Linked DNA regions of Saccharothrix espanaensis DSM 44229. The protein of the gene in region 1 binds, or shares a complex with, the protein of each later gene. Links are inferred from orthologs where the notes say so. Each region holds a gene or a part of one and is shown in the gene's direction. Other genes may lie near its edges. The genes, in order: nusB and rpsJ.

Evidence for each region.
Region 2: the proteins of nusB (region 1) and rpsJ are in contact, whole or in part, in a solved structure (PDB 3D3B), measured with the Escherichia coli proteins. The link is inferred for Saccharothrix espanaensis DSM 44229 from one-to-one orthologs.

The regions. Positions count from the first base shown.
Region 1 is NC_019673.1:7,060,118-7,063,252, reverse strand. Bases 205-3,024 are described here. They hold nusB (transcription antitermination factor NusB), read left to right. Parts: upstream 205-1,314; coding sequence 1,315-1,734; downstream 1,735-3,024. Other genes in these bases: pyrR (bifunctional pyr operon transcriptional regulator/uracil phosphoribosyltransferase PyrR), read left to right, coding at 2,609-3,024; bldD (transcriptional regulator BldD), read right to left, coding at 1,862-2,350; efp (elongation factor P), read left to right, coding at 750-1,313; BN6_RS30450 (M24 family metallopeptidase), read left to right, coding at 205-715. Also shown: more of BN6_RS30450, read left to right, coding at 1-204; more of pyrR, read left to right, coding at 3,025-3,135. UniProt on the Escherichia coli protein: Part of the processive rRNA transcription and antitermination complex (rrnTAC). The complex forms an RNA-chaperone ring around the RNA exit tunnel of RNA polymerase (RNAP).
Region 2 is NC_019673.1:8,754,454-8,757,724, reverse strand. Bases 270-3,225 are described here. They hold rpsJ (30S ribosomal protein S10), read left to right. Parts: upstream 270-1,572; coding sequence 1,573-1,878; downstream 1,879-3,225. Other genes in these bases: rplD (50S ribosomal protein L4), read left to right, coding at 2,560-3,225; rplC (50S ribosomal protein L3), read left to right, coding at 1,907-2,557; tuf (elongation factor Tu), read left to right, coding at 270-1,243. In the rest of the region: more of tuf, read left to right, coding at 50-269; more of rplD, read left to right, coding at 3,226-3,246; rplW (50S ribosomal protein L23), read left to right, coding at 3,243-3,271. UniProt on the Escherichia coli protein: Involved in the binding of tRNA to the ribosomes. Part of the processive rRNA transcription and antitermination complex (rrnTAC). The complex forms an RNA-chaperone ring around the RNA exit tunnel of RNA polymerase (RNAP).

The DNA.
Region 1 (3,135 bases):
GGGGCTGGTCGAGGAGCTGCGGCTGGTCAAGGACGACGCGGAGATCGAGGCGCTGCGGATGGCGTGCGCGGCGGCCGACCGGGCGCTGGCCGGCCTGATCGAGCACGGCGGCCTGCGCGCCGGGCGCACCGAGCGGGAGATCGCCCGCGAGCTGGAGAGCCGGATGCTCGACCACGGCGCGTCCGGCCCGAGCTTCGAGAGCATCGTCGCGGCCGGCGCGAACTCCGCCGTGCCGCACCACCGCCCGACCGACGCCGTCGTGCACGCGGGCGACTTCGTGAAGCTGGACTTCGGCGCCCTGGTCGACGGCTACCACTCCGACATGACCCGCACCCTGGTGGTGGGTCAGGCCGCGGACTGGCAGCGGGACCTGTACGAGCTGGTCGCGGCCTCGCAGGCGGCCGGTCGGCAGGCGCTCGCTCCGGGCACCGCCCTGGACGCGGTGGACGCGGCGGCGCGCGGCGTGATCGAGGAGGCGGGCTACGGCGAGCAGTTCCTGCACGGCCTCGGCCACGGCGTCGGCCTCCAGATCCACGAGGCTCCGGCGCTGTCCAAGGCGGGGGCCGGTACACTTCTGCCCGGAATGGCGGTCACCGTCGAACCCGGCGTGTACCTGGCCGGGCGGGGCGGGGTCCGCATCGAGGACACGCTGGTGGTGCGCCAAGGCGCGCCCGAGCTCCTCACCCTGACCACGAAAGAGCTAGTGGTCGTCTGACGCCCGCACCCCGGACAACAGGAGAGCCCACCCCGTGGCCACCACCAACGACCTGAAGAACGGCCTGGTGCTGAACCTCGACGGCCAGCTGTGGACCGTCACCGCGTTCCAGCACGTCAAGCCGGGCAAAGGTGGCGCCTTCGTGCGCACCACGTTGAAGCACGTGCTGTCCGGCAAGGTCGTGGACCGGACCTTCAACGCGGGCACCAAGGTCGAGACGGCCACCGTGGACAAGCGGGGCATGACCTACCTGTACAAGGACGGCACCGACTTCGTCTTCATGGACGGTGACACGTTCGAGCAGCTCAGCGTCCCCGCCGAGACGGTGTCCGACGCGGCGAACTACATGCTGGAGAACCAGGAGGCGATCGTCGCCGTCCACGAGGGCGTCGCGCTCTACGTGGAGCTGCCGACGAGCGTCGAGCTGGTCATCAAGCACACCGACCCGGGCCTGCAGGGCGACCGCAGCACCGGCGGCACCAAGCCCGCCACGCTGGAGACCGACGCCGAGATCCAGGTCCCGCTGTTCGTCACGACCGGCGAGAAGATCAAGGTCGACACCCGCGACGGCCGGTACCTCGGCCGGGTCAACGGCTGACGTGGGAGCGCGCAGCAAGGCCCGGAAACGGGCCGTGGACGTCCTCTACGAGGCCGATCTGCGCGGTGTGGACGCGGTCACCCTGCTCGCGGAGCGGGTGGGCTCGCCGGACGTGCCGCCGATCAACGACTACACGATCAGCCTGGTGGAGGGTGTCACCGGGCACCGCTCCCGGATCGACGACCTGATCTCGGAGCACGCCGAGGGCTGGACGCTCCAGCGCATGCCGGGCGTGGACCGCGCCGTGCTGCGGCTGGGCCTCTACGAGCTGCTGTGGGCGGCCGACGTGCCGGACGCGGTCGCCATCGACGAGGCCGTGGAGCTGGCCAAGCAGCTCTCCACGGACGACTCGCCGCGCTTCGTCAACGGCGTGCTGGGCCGGATCGCGGTCATCGCGGACCAGCTGCGCGCGGTGCTCTAGGACACTTCTGCCCGGAACGGCCCTCGCGTGCTCGACGCGGGGGCCGTTCCGCACGTCCCGACCCGACCGGGACGTGCGGAAGAGGGGCCGCCGCGGCGTGCCGTGCCGGCCCTCTCTCGCGTCGCGCTCAGTCCTCCTTGGCCGGTCGGGCCTCGGGAGGCAGCACACCCCAGTCGATGAGCTGTTCGGTGAGCTCGCCCGGCGTCATGTCGTAGATGATCGCCAGGGAGCGCAGGTCCTCGGTCCGGATGGACAGCACCTTGCCGTTGTAGTCACCGCGCTGGCTCTGGATGGTGGCCGCGTACCGCGCGAGCGGCCCGACCTTCTCCGCCGGCAGCTGTTGCAGCCGTTCCAGGTTGATGACGATCTTCGTCGCGGGCTCGGCACCGGAGGGCACGCGGCCCTCCGGCAGCAGTTCCGCGACCGGCACCCCGTAGAAGTCGGCCAGCTCGGCGAGCTTCTGCACGGTCACGGCTCGGTCGCCGCGCTCGTACGAGCCGACGACCACGGCCTTCCAGCGACCGCCGGACTTCTGCTCGACGCCGTGCAAAGACAAGCCCTGCTGCTGGCGGATCGCGCGGAGCTTTGCCCCCAGCGCCTTGGCGTAGTCGCCCATGTGGCGGTTCTCCGTTCATTCGCCCCGTCAGCCGGTAGGGGACTGCCGCGGGGAGGCTTAGATCAATACGCAGAGTAATCATTGCTCTCCGTGGTCGCCAGGTCAAGCCGATCTCGCCGACGCAGGTGGGGCAAACCACCCGGACCACCCGGAAGATTGACCGGGAAAGCCTGATACGGTGCTGGTCAGCCCGGTCTGAGCCGGGTGTCCGACGTCCTTTAAGGACCCGTCCAGCGAGGCGGGGAAGGAGGTCCAACCGTGGCGCCACGTCAACGTGGCGCGACGGACCCGGCCGGGGAGCGAGAGCTCCTGTCGGCCGGTGACGTCGCGCGTACCGTCGCCCGAATGGCCCATCAGATCATCGAGAAGACGGCTCTCGATGCACCCAGCGCACCCGCGGTAGTCCTGATGGGGATTCCAAGCCGGGGTGCGCCCCTCGCCCGCAGGCTCGCGGTCAAGATCCGGGAATTCAGCGGTGTGGCGGTACCCACCGGCACCCTGGACGTGACTCTGCATCGGGACGACCTGCGGCGCGGCCCGACCCGGCCACTTGAGACGACCAAGCTCCCGGATGGCGGTATCGACGACCGCCTGGTCGTCCTGGTCGACGACGTCCTGTTCTCCGGCCGCACGATCCGGGCCGCCTTGGACGCGCTGCGCGACCACGGCCGCCCGCGCGCCGTGCAGCTCGCGGTGCTGGTCGACCGGGGCCACCGCGAACTGCCGATCCGCGCGGACTACGTCGGCAAGAACGTCCCCACCGCCCGGTCCGAGGAGGTCCACGT
Region 2 (3,271 bases), 1.7 Mb from region 1 along the record:
GGCAACTCACCCGTCGGGCTAAGCAATAGAAGTCCAGGAGGACAATCCAGTGGCGAAGGCGAAGTTCGAGCGGACGAAGCCGCACGTCAACATCGGCACCATCGGTCACATCGACCATGGCAAGACGACGCTGACCGCAGCGATCTCCAAGGTCCTGCACGACGAGTTCCCGGACCTGAACCCCTTCACGCCGTTCGACCAGATCGACAAGGCGCCGGAGGAGAAGCAGCGCGGTATCACGATCTCGATCGCGCACATCGAGTACCAGACCGCGAACCGGCACTACGCGCACGTCGACTGCCCCGGTCACGCCGACTACATCAAGAACATGATCACCGGTGCGGCGCAGATGGACGGCGCCATCCTGGTGGTCGCGGCGACCGACGGCCCGATGCCGCAGACCAAGGAGCACGTGCTCCTGGCCCGCCAGGTCGGCGTGCCCTACATCGTGGTGGCCCTGAACAAGGCCGACATGGTGGACGACGAGGAGATCCTGGAGCTCGTCGAGCTCGAGGTCCGCGAGCTGCTCTCCGAGTACGAGTTCCCGGGCGACGACCTGCCGGTCGTGCGCGTCTCGGCGCTGAAGGCGCTCGAGGGCGACGCCGAGTGGGGCAAGGCGCTCCTCGGCCTGATGGCCGCCGTGGACGAGAACATCCCGGAGCCCGAGCGCGAGGTCGACCGGCCGTTCCTGATGCCGGTCGAGGACGTGTTCACGATCACCGGCCGCGGCACCGTGGTCACCGGTCGTATCGAGCGCGGCATCGTCAAGGTCAACGAAGAGGTCGAGATCGTCGGCATCAAGGAGACCTCGAAGAAGACCACGGTCACCTCGATCGAGATGTTCAAGAAGTTCCTCGACGAGGGCCAGGCCGGCGACAACGCCGCCCTGCTGCTGCGTGGCGTGAAGCGCGAGGAGGTGGAGCGCGGCATGGTCATCGTGAAGCCGGGCACCACGACCCCGCACACCGAGTTCGACGCGCAGGTCTACATCCTGTCGAAGGACGAGGGCGGCCGCCACACGCCGTTCTTCAACAACTACCGCCCGCAGTTCTACTTCCGCACCACCGACGTGACCGGCGTCGTGACCCTCCCCGAGGGCACCGAGATGGTCATGCCGGGCGACACCACGACCATGGCCGTGAAGCTGATCCAGCCGATCGCCATGGACGAGGGCCTGCGGTTCGCCATCCGCGAGGGTGGCCGCACGGTCGGCGCGGGCTCGGTCACCAAGATCCTCAAGTGACCTCGCTCTAGTTTCTCGACCCCCGATTTGGTCTGCGCACCCCGGTGTGCGACCATTGACGGGTTGCTCGTCACGGGGCGGCCGGTTCCATCGGAACCCGGCCGCTCCGTCACGAGGGGATCGAACAGCACGACAAATCCCACAAGGTTTCATCAGTGGGACCGGTCTGTGGCCAAGGGCGCGACACGCCCGACCGCGTGGACCGGGCACCGTGACACCGCTGAGGTGTCAGTCCTGAATAGGGGGCGGTACGCGCCGGAGGCTTCGCGGCCTCATTCCGGTTGCCCGCACCGCAGCGGTATCGAGAAGCAGAGGAACGGCAAGCCATCATGGCGGGACAGAAGATCCGCATCCGGCTCAAGGCCTACGACCACGAGGCGATCGACGCGTCTGCGCGCAAGATCGTCGAGACCGTGACGCGCACCGGCGCTCGGGTCGTCGGGCCTGTGCCGCTGCCCACTGAGAAGAACGTCTACTGCGTCATCCGCTCGCCGCACAAGTACAAGGACTCGCGCGAGCACTTCGAGATGCGCACGCACAAGCGTCTGATCGACATCCTCGACCCGACGCCGAAGACGGTGGACGCGCTCATGCGCATCGACCTGCCGGCGAGCGTCGACGTCAACATCCAGTAAGCGTTGGACGCGGAGAGTAACGAGACCAATGTCTGACAGGCAGGTTAAGGGCCTCCTGGGCACCAAGCTCGGAATGACTCAGGTCTTCGACGAGAACAACCGGATCGTGCCGGTCACCGTCGTCAAGGCAGAGCCGAACGTGGTCACCCAGATCCGGACCCAGGAGAACGACGGCTACTCGGCCGTGCAGTTGGCCTTCGGCGCGATCGACCCGCGCAAGGTCAAGAAGCCCGTCGCGGGCCACTACGCCAAGGCGGGCGTCACGCCCCGCCGGCAGTTGGCGGAGCTGCGCACCACGGACGCGTCCGAGTACCAGGTCGGCCAGGAAATCACCGCCGAGGTCTTCGAGGCCGGCGTGGTGGTCGACGTGGTCGGCACGAGCAAGGGCAAGGGCACCGCTGGTGTCATGAAGCGGCACGGCTTCCACGGCCTGGGCGCGAGCCACGGCACGCAGCGCAAGCACCGCTCGCCCGGCTCCATCGGTGGCTGCGCCACGCCCGGCCGCGTGTTCAAGGGCCTGCGCATGGCGGGCCGCATGGGCCACGTGCGCGTGACCACCCAGAACTTGAAGGTGCACCGGGTCGACGTCGAGTCGGGCCTGCTGCTCATCAAGGGCGCGGTGCCCGGTCCCAAGGGCGGCACCGTGTTCGTCAAGACCGCTGCGAAGGGTGGTGCCTGATCATGACGTCCGTTGAGGTCCGCACCCCGGACGGCAAGACCGACGGCAACGTCGAGCTGCCCCCGTCCGTCTTCGACGCGCAGGCGAACGTGGCCCTGCTGCACCAGGTCGTCGTGGCCCAGTTGGCCGCGGCCCGCCAGGGCACGCACTCCACGAAGACCCGCGGCGAGGTGTCCGGCGGTGGCAAGAAGCCGTATCGGCAGAAGGGCACCGGCCGGGCCCGCCAGGGTTCGACCCGCGCGCCCCAGTTCGCCGGTGGTGGCGTCGTGCACGGCCCCCAGCCGCGCGACTACAGCCAGCGCACCCCCAAGAAGATGAAGGCCGCCGCCCTGCGCGGTGCCCTCTCCGACCGGGCGCGCGCCGGCCAGGTCCACGTGGTGAGCGGCTTCGTCTCGGGTGACACCCCGTCGACGAAGACCGCCCGCAAGGTCCTGGAGTCGGTGACCGAGGCCCGTCGGGTGCTGGTCGTGCTGCTGCGCACCGAGGAAGTGTCGTGGGTCAGCCTGCGCAACCTCACGCACGTGCACATCATCGCCCCGGACCAGCTGAACACCTACGACGTGCTCGTCAACGACGACGTGGTGTTCACCAAGGACGCTCTGGACGTGTTCCTGGCGAGCAAGGCCCAGCAGGGCAAGGGCTCGGCCGAGGCGGTCGCCGGTTCGTCCGAAGTGGAGGACGAGAAGTGATCCCCGACCACAGGGACATCCTGCT